Urbifossiella limnaea: one gene and its partner. Each later gene encodes a partner of the first gene's protein in a complex. Links are inferred from orthologs where the notes say so. Each region holds a gene or a part of one and is shown on either strand. Other genes may lie near its edges. The genes, in order: secY and secA.

Region 1 (3,281 bases):
GGGGGTCCTCGCAGATCACGCGGACGACGCCCTTCCGCTTGATCAGCTTGCACTTCTCGCACATCCGGCGGACGCTCGCACGCACCTTCATGGGCCACCTGTTCCGATGCCGCCCACGGGCGGGTAAACTTTCACAGTAGGAACGCCCGTTTTCCCGGGCAAGGGCGCGGCGGAGAATTCTACTCCTCGTCCGCGGTCACGATCAACACGCCGCCGGCGGTCAGCGCCAGCGTGTGCTCGACGTGGACGCTCGGCATCCGGTCCCGCGTCACCACCGTCCAGGTGTCGGAGAGCGTGTCCACCTCGCCCTTCCGCATGTTCACCATCGGCTCGACGGCCAGGGTCAGGCCGGGTTCCAGCTTGAAGTCCTGCTTGCGGGTCTCGCGGTCCACGTAGTTCGGCACCTGCGGGTTCTCGTGCATCACCCGGCCGATGCCGTGCCCGACGTAGCTCGTCACCACGCTGAACCCGGACTGCTCCACGTGCTTCTGCATTTCGCTGGCGACCTGCGTCCACCACTTCCGCTTCGGCAGCAGGTCGATCGCCAGCTGGAGCGTCTCCTCGGCCACCTTCACCAGCCGGGCCTTTTCCGGCGACACCGGGCCGATCGGGATGGTGATGGCCCGGTCGGCACACCAGCCGTTCAGCTTGCAGGCCGTGTCCACCTTGAGGAGGTCGCCCTCCTTGAGGACGCGGTTGCCGGGGATGCCGTGGACGACCTGCTCGTTCACGCTCAGGCACGTGACGGCGGGGAAGGGCGTCTTGCCGGGGTAGCCCTTGAACAGCGGGACGGCCCCGTGCTCGGCGTAGAACTTCTCGACGGCCTGGTCGATCTCGATGGTCTTGGTGCCGGGCTTGGCGAGCTCGCGGCAGATGCGCAGGGCCCGCGCGACGAGCTTACCGGCCTCCCGCATCAGCCCGATCTCGCGGGCCGACTTCAGCTCCGGCGGCCGGTTCGTGTTCTGTCGGAGCATGGCGGCTACCTCCGTCCGCACGTCAGTCGTCGGTCAGGCCGGCGTAGTTCCGCATGACCAGGTGGCTGTTGATCTTCTGCACCAGGTCCAGGGCGACGCTGATGACGATGAGCAGGCCGGTGCCGCCGTAGAAGCTCGCCACGACCGGGTCGATTTCCAGCACGCCGGTCACCACGTTCGGGATGATGGCGATGACCGCGAGGAACGCCGCCCCCACGTACGTGATCCGCATCAGCACCCGCTCCAGGTAGTCGGCGGTGCGCTTGCCCGGCCGGTACCCGGGGATGAAGCTGCCGTAGTCCTTCAGGTTGTCGGCGATCTCCTTCGGGTTGAAGGTGATGGCGACCCAGAAGTAGCAGAACACGTAAATCATCACGATGTACATCACGTTGTACATCCACCCGCTGTGGTTCTGGAACGTCTGCGCCATGCTGGCCGCCCACCCGGCGTCGGTCACGTTGGCGATCAGGTTGAACAGGAACCACGGCAGGATGAGCAGCGTGCTGGCGAAGATCACCGGCATGACGCCGGCGGCGTTCACCTTCATCGGCAGGAACTGCCGGGTGCCGCCGTACACGCGCCGGCCGCGGACGTGCTTGGCGCTCTGCGTCGGGATGCGCCGCTGGGCCTTCGTCATGGCGATCACGCCGACCACCACCGCGACGAACAGGAACAGCAGCACCACCAGCTTCTCGAAGCTCACGTCGCCGGTCGCCGCCCCGAGCGTGAACAGCGACTCCTTCACCTTCCCGGTCGTGCTGTCGAAGATCAGCTTGCCGGTGGCGTCGGGGAGGCGGGCGACGATGCCGGCCATGATGATGAGGCTGATGCCGTTGCCGATGCCGTACTCGTCGATCTGCTCGCCGAGCCACATCAGGAACACCGTCCCGGCCGTCATCGTGACGACGGCGGAGAACCCGAACCAGTACAGGTTGAAGCCTTCCGCGTAGGTCGGCGGCGTGAGCCCCATGCCGTCGGAGCCTTCGGGGCGCATCACCGACTGGGCGATGATGAAGCCCTGGACGAGGCAGATCGGCACGGTGAGGTAGCGGGTGATCTCGTTCAGCTTCTTGCGGCCGCTCTCGCCCTCCTTGCGGAGGCGTTCGAGCGACGGGACGACGCCGCTGGCGAGGAGCTGGATGATGATCGACGCCGAGATGTACGGCATGATCCCCATCGAGAAGATGCACGCCGTGCTGAGGTTGCCGCCGGAGAACATGGAGACGAAGCCGAGCACCTGGCCGAGCGCCCCGCCCTGGGCGTTCGCCATCTTCTCGGCCATCTTCGCGTGGTCGATCATCGGGAGCGGGACGTAGTACCCGATCCGGTAAACGGCGAGGAACACGAGCGTGATGAAGATCTTCTTCCGCAGCTCGGGAATCTTGAAGATCGTCAGCAGGGTCTGCATGGTTCCCTCCGGCGGCTGTCTACGCTACGGGACGCCGACCGACCCGATTCTCGGCTTGCGGCTCTGTCTCTGAAGGGATGAAGGGGAGAGGGGGCAAGAAAGGGGGCGTGCAGCCGGCCCTTCTCACCCCTTCACCCCTTCACCTGCTCAGCCCTTCACTTGGCGGCCTTCGGCGGCCGCGGCGTCATCTTGTTCCGTACCGGCTTCTTCGGCGGCGGGATCAGATCTACCTTGCCGCCGGCCTTCTCGATCTTCTCCTTCGCCGACTTGGAGAAGTGATCGCCCTTGACCGTAAGCTTCTTCGCCAGGTCGCCGTCGCCGAGGACCCGCACGCCCTCGGTGCTCGACGGCACCAACTTCTTCGCCTTCAGCGCGTCCAGGTCGACGGTGGCGTTGGCGTCGAAGACGTCCAGATCGCCGACGTTGACCACGGAGTGGTTCTTCTGGAAGCGGGCGTTGTTGAACCCGCGCTTCGGGAGGCGGCGGTAGAGCGGCATCTGGCCGCCCTCGAACAAGCCGCTGGGGAGCCTGGCGCCGGCGCTGGCGTACTGGCCCTTCTGGCCGAGGCCGCAAGTCTTACCCTGGCCCGAGCCGATGCCGCGGCCGACGCGACGCTTGAGCTTCCGCTTGGCGACGCCGCTGTGAACTGCGTTCAGGTCCATTAGAGTGCCACCCCCCGCAGCGCCGCGACTTCCTCGCGGGTGCGTAGCTGGTTCAAGCCGTTGATCGTGGCCTTCACCAGGTTCATCGGGTTGGTGCTCCCGTGGACCTTGGTGAGGATGTTGGTGACGCCGGCGGCCTGGAGCACCTCGCGGACGCCCGGCCCGGCCTTGACGCCGGTGCCCGGCCCGGCCGGGACCATGATGACCTTCGAGGCGCCGAACTTGCCGATCACCCGG
Region 2 (4,782 bases), 1.3 Mb from region 1 along the record:
CGCGCCGGGTGGGCTTCCGGCGTTTACCCCGGCCGCCGCAGCAGCATCCCGCCGAGCAGGTACACCACCGCGCCCATCACCAGCGCGAACCCCACCGCCGTAACCGCTTCCATCGCAGACCCTCCGCGGGGAATTGCAGCCGAACGCCTCGATTATGAACAACTGGATCGAAATGTCCACATTAAATCGGACTCGCGCATCCGCTTTCCCCGCGGCGAGAATCCGCGGCCCGGCCGTCCCACTTCTGGTAGACAGGGGTACGCGGGGCGGTCGTGCCGGTCGTAGCGGTCGGGATTGACCCCCATTTTGCCCCTACTTACAGTGAACACTTGATTCCCGCGCCGCCGCGCGGCACCGGCACGAAGGAAGCCCCGATGGCGACGCAGCCCGCGACCCTGGAAACGAGCTTCCTCGAAAAGATCGGGGAGAAGTTCACCAGCCTGACGGAAGGCGTCGTCGGCGCCATCACCCGCCTCATCGGCGGGTCGTCCAGCGAGCGCGTCACCAAGTCGCTCGGCTACTACCGCCCCAAGCACGCCGAGTCGCACACCGTCACCGCCGGGTCGGTGCTCGCCCGCACCAACGCCCTCGAAGACGAGATGAAGGCGCTCTCGGACGACGAGCTCCGCGGGCTGTCCGACAAGTACCGCCAGCGGCTCAAGGACGGGGCCACGCTCGACGACCTGCTGCCCGAGGCGTTCGCCGCCTGCCGCGAGTCCGCCCGCCGTACGAAGGGGATGCGCCACTACGACGTGCAGATCGTCGGCGGGGCCGTCCTCCACGGGTACAAGACCGGCCTCGGCGCCATCGCCGAGATGATCACCGGCGAGGGCAAGACCCTCGTCGCCACCCTGGCGGTGTACCTGAACGCGCTGGAGGCGAAGGGCGTCCACGTCATCACCGTCAACGACTACCTGGCCCGCCGCGACTGCGAGTGGATGCTGCCCATCTACAACGCCCTCGGCGTGAGCGCCGCGTACATCCAGTCGGACATGGACCCGGAGCCGCGCCGCCACGCCTACGAGTGCGACATCACCTACGGCACCGCGTCCGAGTTCGGGTTCGACTACCTCCGCGACAACATGAAGCTGGCCCGCCACGACGACCCGGGCTTCCACCCGCACTACCGCCAGGTGCAGCGGACGCCGCTCAACTACGCCGTCATCGACGAGGTGGACAACATCCTCATCGACGAGGCCCGCACGCCGCTCATCATCAGCGGCCCGGCCTTCTCCGACGCCAAGCGGTTCGCCGAGGCCGACAAGGTCGCCCGCGCCCTCACCGAGCTGGAGCGGAAGGCCCGCGCCGAGCTGAAGGACGCCGGCACCGTCGCCGTGACCGGCACCGAGGGCGACGGCCTGCCGCTGCTGTCGCCGGTGGACCCGGCGAAGGTGGACCCGGCGAACCCGCCGCCGAAGGGCGTGTACTTCGAGATCAAGGAGAAGGAGAAGACCTGCCACCTGACCGACGCCGGCGTCCGCGAGGCGGAGCGGCTGGCGGGCGTCGAGAGCTTCTACACGGCCGGCAACATGGACTGGCCGCACATGATGGACAACGCGCTGAAGGCGCACCACCTGTACAAGCTCGACCGCGACTACATGATCGCGCCCGACCCCCGCGAGGACAACCAGCTCGGCATCATCATCATCGACCAGAACACCGGCCGGGCCATGTTCGGCCGGCAGTGGAGCGACGGGCTCCACCAGGCGGTGGAGGCGAAGCACCAGAAGGACGGCGTGCAGATCAAGCAGGAGACGCAGACGCTCGCCACCGTCACCCTGCAGAACTACTTCCGCCTGTACAAGAAGCTCGGCGGCATGACCGGCACGGCCATGACCGAGGCCAACGAGTTCTGGAAGATCTACAAGCTCGACGTGGTCGCCGTGCCGACCAACAAGCCGCTGCGGCGCATCAACTCGAAGGACATGGTGTACCGCACCGACGGCGAGAAGTGGAACGCCGTCGTCGCCGAGATCGAGGAGGTCCACAAGAGCAAGCGGCCGATCCTCATCGGCACCACCGACGTGGCCAAGAGCGAGAAGCTGTCCGCCATGCTGAAGCGGCGCGGCATCAAGCACGAGCTGCTGAACGCCAAGCCCGAGAACGTGGCCCGCGAGGCCGAGATCGTGGCCCAGGCCGGCCGGCTCGGCGGCGTCACCATCAGCACGAACATGGCCGGCCGCGGCACCGACATCATCCTCGGCGGCAACCCCGAGACGCTGGCGTGGGCGCGGCTGAAGCAGCTGAAGAACGAGGACGGCCGGCCCAAGTACCCCACGCGGCTCGAAATCCCCAACGACGTGTGGACGGCGACCGTCGCGGAGATCGAGGCGAAGGAGAAGATGAAGGAGGAGGGCCGCAAGGTCGCCGAGATGGGCGGGCTGCACATCGTCGGCACCGAGCGGCACGAGAGCCGCCGCATCGACAACCAGCTCCGCGGCCGCGCCGGCCGGCAGGGCGACCCGGGGTCGAGCCGGTTCTACCTGTCGCTGCAAGACGACCTGATGCGGATGTTCGCCGGCGAGTGGGTGAGCAGCGTGCTGACGCGCCTCGGCATGCAGGAGGGCGAGGCGATCGAGAGCGGCATGGTCACCCGCCGCATCGAGAAGGCGCAGAAGAAAGTCGAGGAGTACCACTTCGACCAGCGGAAGAACCTCCTCGAGTACGACGAGGTGATGGACTACCAGCGGAAGCGCGTGTACGGAGGCCGGCAGGAAATCCTCGACGGCAAGAACCCCCGCGCGCTGATCCTGGAAATGATCGACGAGCAGGTGAAGGCCGCGGTGACGCGGTTCCTCGCCGACGACTACGGGGCCGCCAGCTTCGCCGAGTTCGCGTCGAACCGCCTGGCCGTGGAGTTCGAGGCCCGCGACTTCCGCGGCGCCAGCTTCGAGGACGCCAAGACGGTGGCGCTGGACAAGGCGCTCGCCGCGGTGCCGACGATCGTCCAGGAGCTGATGGAGGAAAACTTCAACCCCGACGAGGAAGCGAAAGACTGGAAGTGGAACGAGATGGTGCGGGCGCTCGGGGCGCGGTTCGGCATCAAGACGTCGGAGAAGGACCTGAAGAAGATTCCGCCCGACGAGATGACCGAGAAGTTCGTCGGCCAGGGGCAGGCGATGGTCCGCGCCATCGACCTGTCCGAGGGGGGCCGGTTCCTGACGCGGGCGTACGGCGCCGAGTCGCTGTCGGACTGGGCGCGGCAGAAGTTCGCCGTCAAGCTGTCCGTCGAGGACATCGCCGCGAAGAGCGAGCCCGAGCTGGTGCCGTTCCTGGCGGCGGCCGTGCGCGAGGCGTACCGCAAGAAGGACCGCGAGTTCCCGGTGCAGGTGGCGATGCAGCACCACATGGCCGACAAGCCGCACGCCGGCGGCCAGAAGTACGACCGCGACGGGCTGTTCAACTGGGCGCACGGCCGGCTCGGCGTGGCGCTGGCGTCGATGGACGGCAAGACCGACATCTCCCAGGGCGACGCCGGCTTCTTCGCCGTGGCCCGCGCCGCGATCGAGGCCGAGGGCTTCACCGAGGAGTTCGCCCGCACCGAGCCCCGCAGCAAGCTGCGCGAGAAGCTGCTGGCGATGGCCGCGAAGGCGATGCCGGCCGCCGACCTGCCCGAGATCGACGCCCGCCTCGACGACGCCTTCAGCGGCGCGAAGGTGGCCGAGGCCGACGACGCGAAGGAGCTGGCCGACTGGGCGCGGACAGAGTTGGGCCTGGTGGTGGACCCGGCAGCGGTGACGGGCCAGACCCGTGACGCGGCCCGGCAGACGCTGCTGAACGCCTACGACGCGAAGTACCGCCCCGAGATGCACTCGGTGGAGCGCGGCCTGGTGCTGGAGCAGCTGGACAGCGCGTGGAAGAGCCACCTGCTGACGATGGACAGCCTGCGGAGCGGCGTGGGCCTGCGCGGGTACGCCCAGGAAGACCCGAAGATCGTGTACAAGCGCGAGGGCATGCGCGAGTTCGACACGATGTGGGCGGGCGTGCGCGACCGGGTGACGGAGTCGGTGTTCCGCATGGAGGAGATGGGCGACGAGGAGGCGCAGATGGCGTTGTGGGCCGGCGCCCGCGCGACGCAGTCGGCGGCCATCTCGGCGGCGCAGTCGCGGGCGGCGGAGGCCGACGCGCAGGGCCAGAGCACGAGCACCGGCGGCGAGGGGAAGAAGGCGGAGCCGATCCGGAACATCGGCGCGAAGGTGGGCCGCAACGACGCCTGCCCGTGCGGCAGCGGCAAGAAGTACAAGAACTGCCACATGAAGCTGGAGGCGCGGAAGTAGGGTCGAACACCCCGGCGAGCCGAGGGCCGTCAGGCCCCGGGTGGTACGCACGTCGAATCACGTCGGATGTGACCTGATGTGCGTACCACCCGGGGCCTGACGGCCCTCGGCTCGCCGGGCCGTCCCGAACCCCGCCATCCCGTATCGCGTCCCGTATCATGACCCGCGTACCGGCCGGGGTGTTTCGCCCCGGCTGCTCTCTTTCACCCGCGGTGCCCAGGCCAAGGGTTCCGCCGGAGGCGCCGACGTGCCGACCCGCATCGACATGGCGAAGTTCGCCAAGTTCTGCAAGGACATGGGCTTCGTCTACCAGTCGTCCGAGATCTACGGCGGCATCAACGGCTTCTGGGACTACGGCCCCCTCGGCGTCGAGCTGAAGCGGAACATCAAGGAGGCGTGGTGGCAGGACATGGTCCGCAACCCGCCGCCCGGCCCGTCGGGTCAGGAGATCCGCATGGTCGGGCTCGACTGCTCGATCATCATGAACCCCAAGGTCTGGGTCGCC

Evidence for each region.
Region 2: the proteins of secY (region 1) and secA are in contact, whole or in part, in a crystal structure (PDB 3DIN), measured with the Thermotoga maritima proteins. The link is inferred for Urbifossiella limnaea from one-to-one orthologs. Residues at the interface, in WP_004081795.1 of Thermotoga maritima: Glu108, Gly109, Glu110, Glu111, Ala236, Glu237, Arg238, Arg239, Ile240, Thr241, Ile242, Gln243, Tyr244, Ala245, Arg246, Arg247, Val248, Thr249, Gly250, Arg251, Arg252, Val253, Tyr254, Gly256, Ala257, Ser258, Thr259, Tyr260, Leu261, Pro262; in WP_004082002.1 of Thermotoga maritima: Glu261, Ala262, Arg263, Lys300, Ala301, Arg302, Thr303, Ile304, Ile305, Leu323, Tyr324, Asp325, Pro326, Val329, Ser330, Tyr333, Ile336, Lys340, Phe345, Val349, Glu363, Phe364, Tyr374, Ser375, Gly376, Gly377, Glu393, Ile395, Thr482, Ser483.

The regions. Positions count from the first base shown.
Region 1 is NZ_CP036273.1:2,623,082-2,626,362, forward strand. What follows is about bases 190-3,165. They hold secY (preprotein translocase subunit SecY), read right to left. Parts: upstream 2,383-3,165; coding sequence 997-2,382; downstream 190-996. Other genes in these bases: map (type I methionyl aminopeptidase), read right to left, coding at 190-974; rplO (50S ribosomal protein L15), read right to left, coding at 2,538-3,044; rpsE (30S ribosomal protein S5), read right to left, coding at 3,044-3,165. Outside these bases: rpmJ (50S ribosomal protein L36), read right to left, coding at 1-91; more of map, read right to left, coding at 180-189; more of rpsE, read right to left, coding at 3,166-3,281. UniProt on the Escherichia coli protein: The central subunit of the protein translocation channel SecYEG. Consists of two halves formed by TMs 1-5 and 6-10.
Region 2 is NZ_CP036273.1:1,279,038-1,283,819, forward strand. The notes cover bases 1-4,477. They hold secA (preprotein translocase subunit SecA), read left to right. Parts: upstream 1-374; coding sequence 375-4,277; downstream 4,278-4,477. Also shown: ETAA1_RS05130 (glycine--tRNA ligase), read left to right, coding at 4,543-4,782. UniProt on the Escherichia coli protein: Required for protein export, interacts with the SecYEG preprotein conducting channel.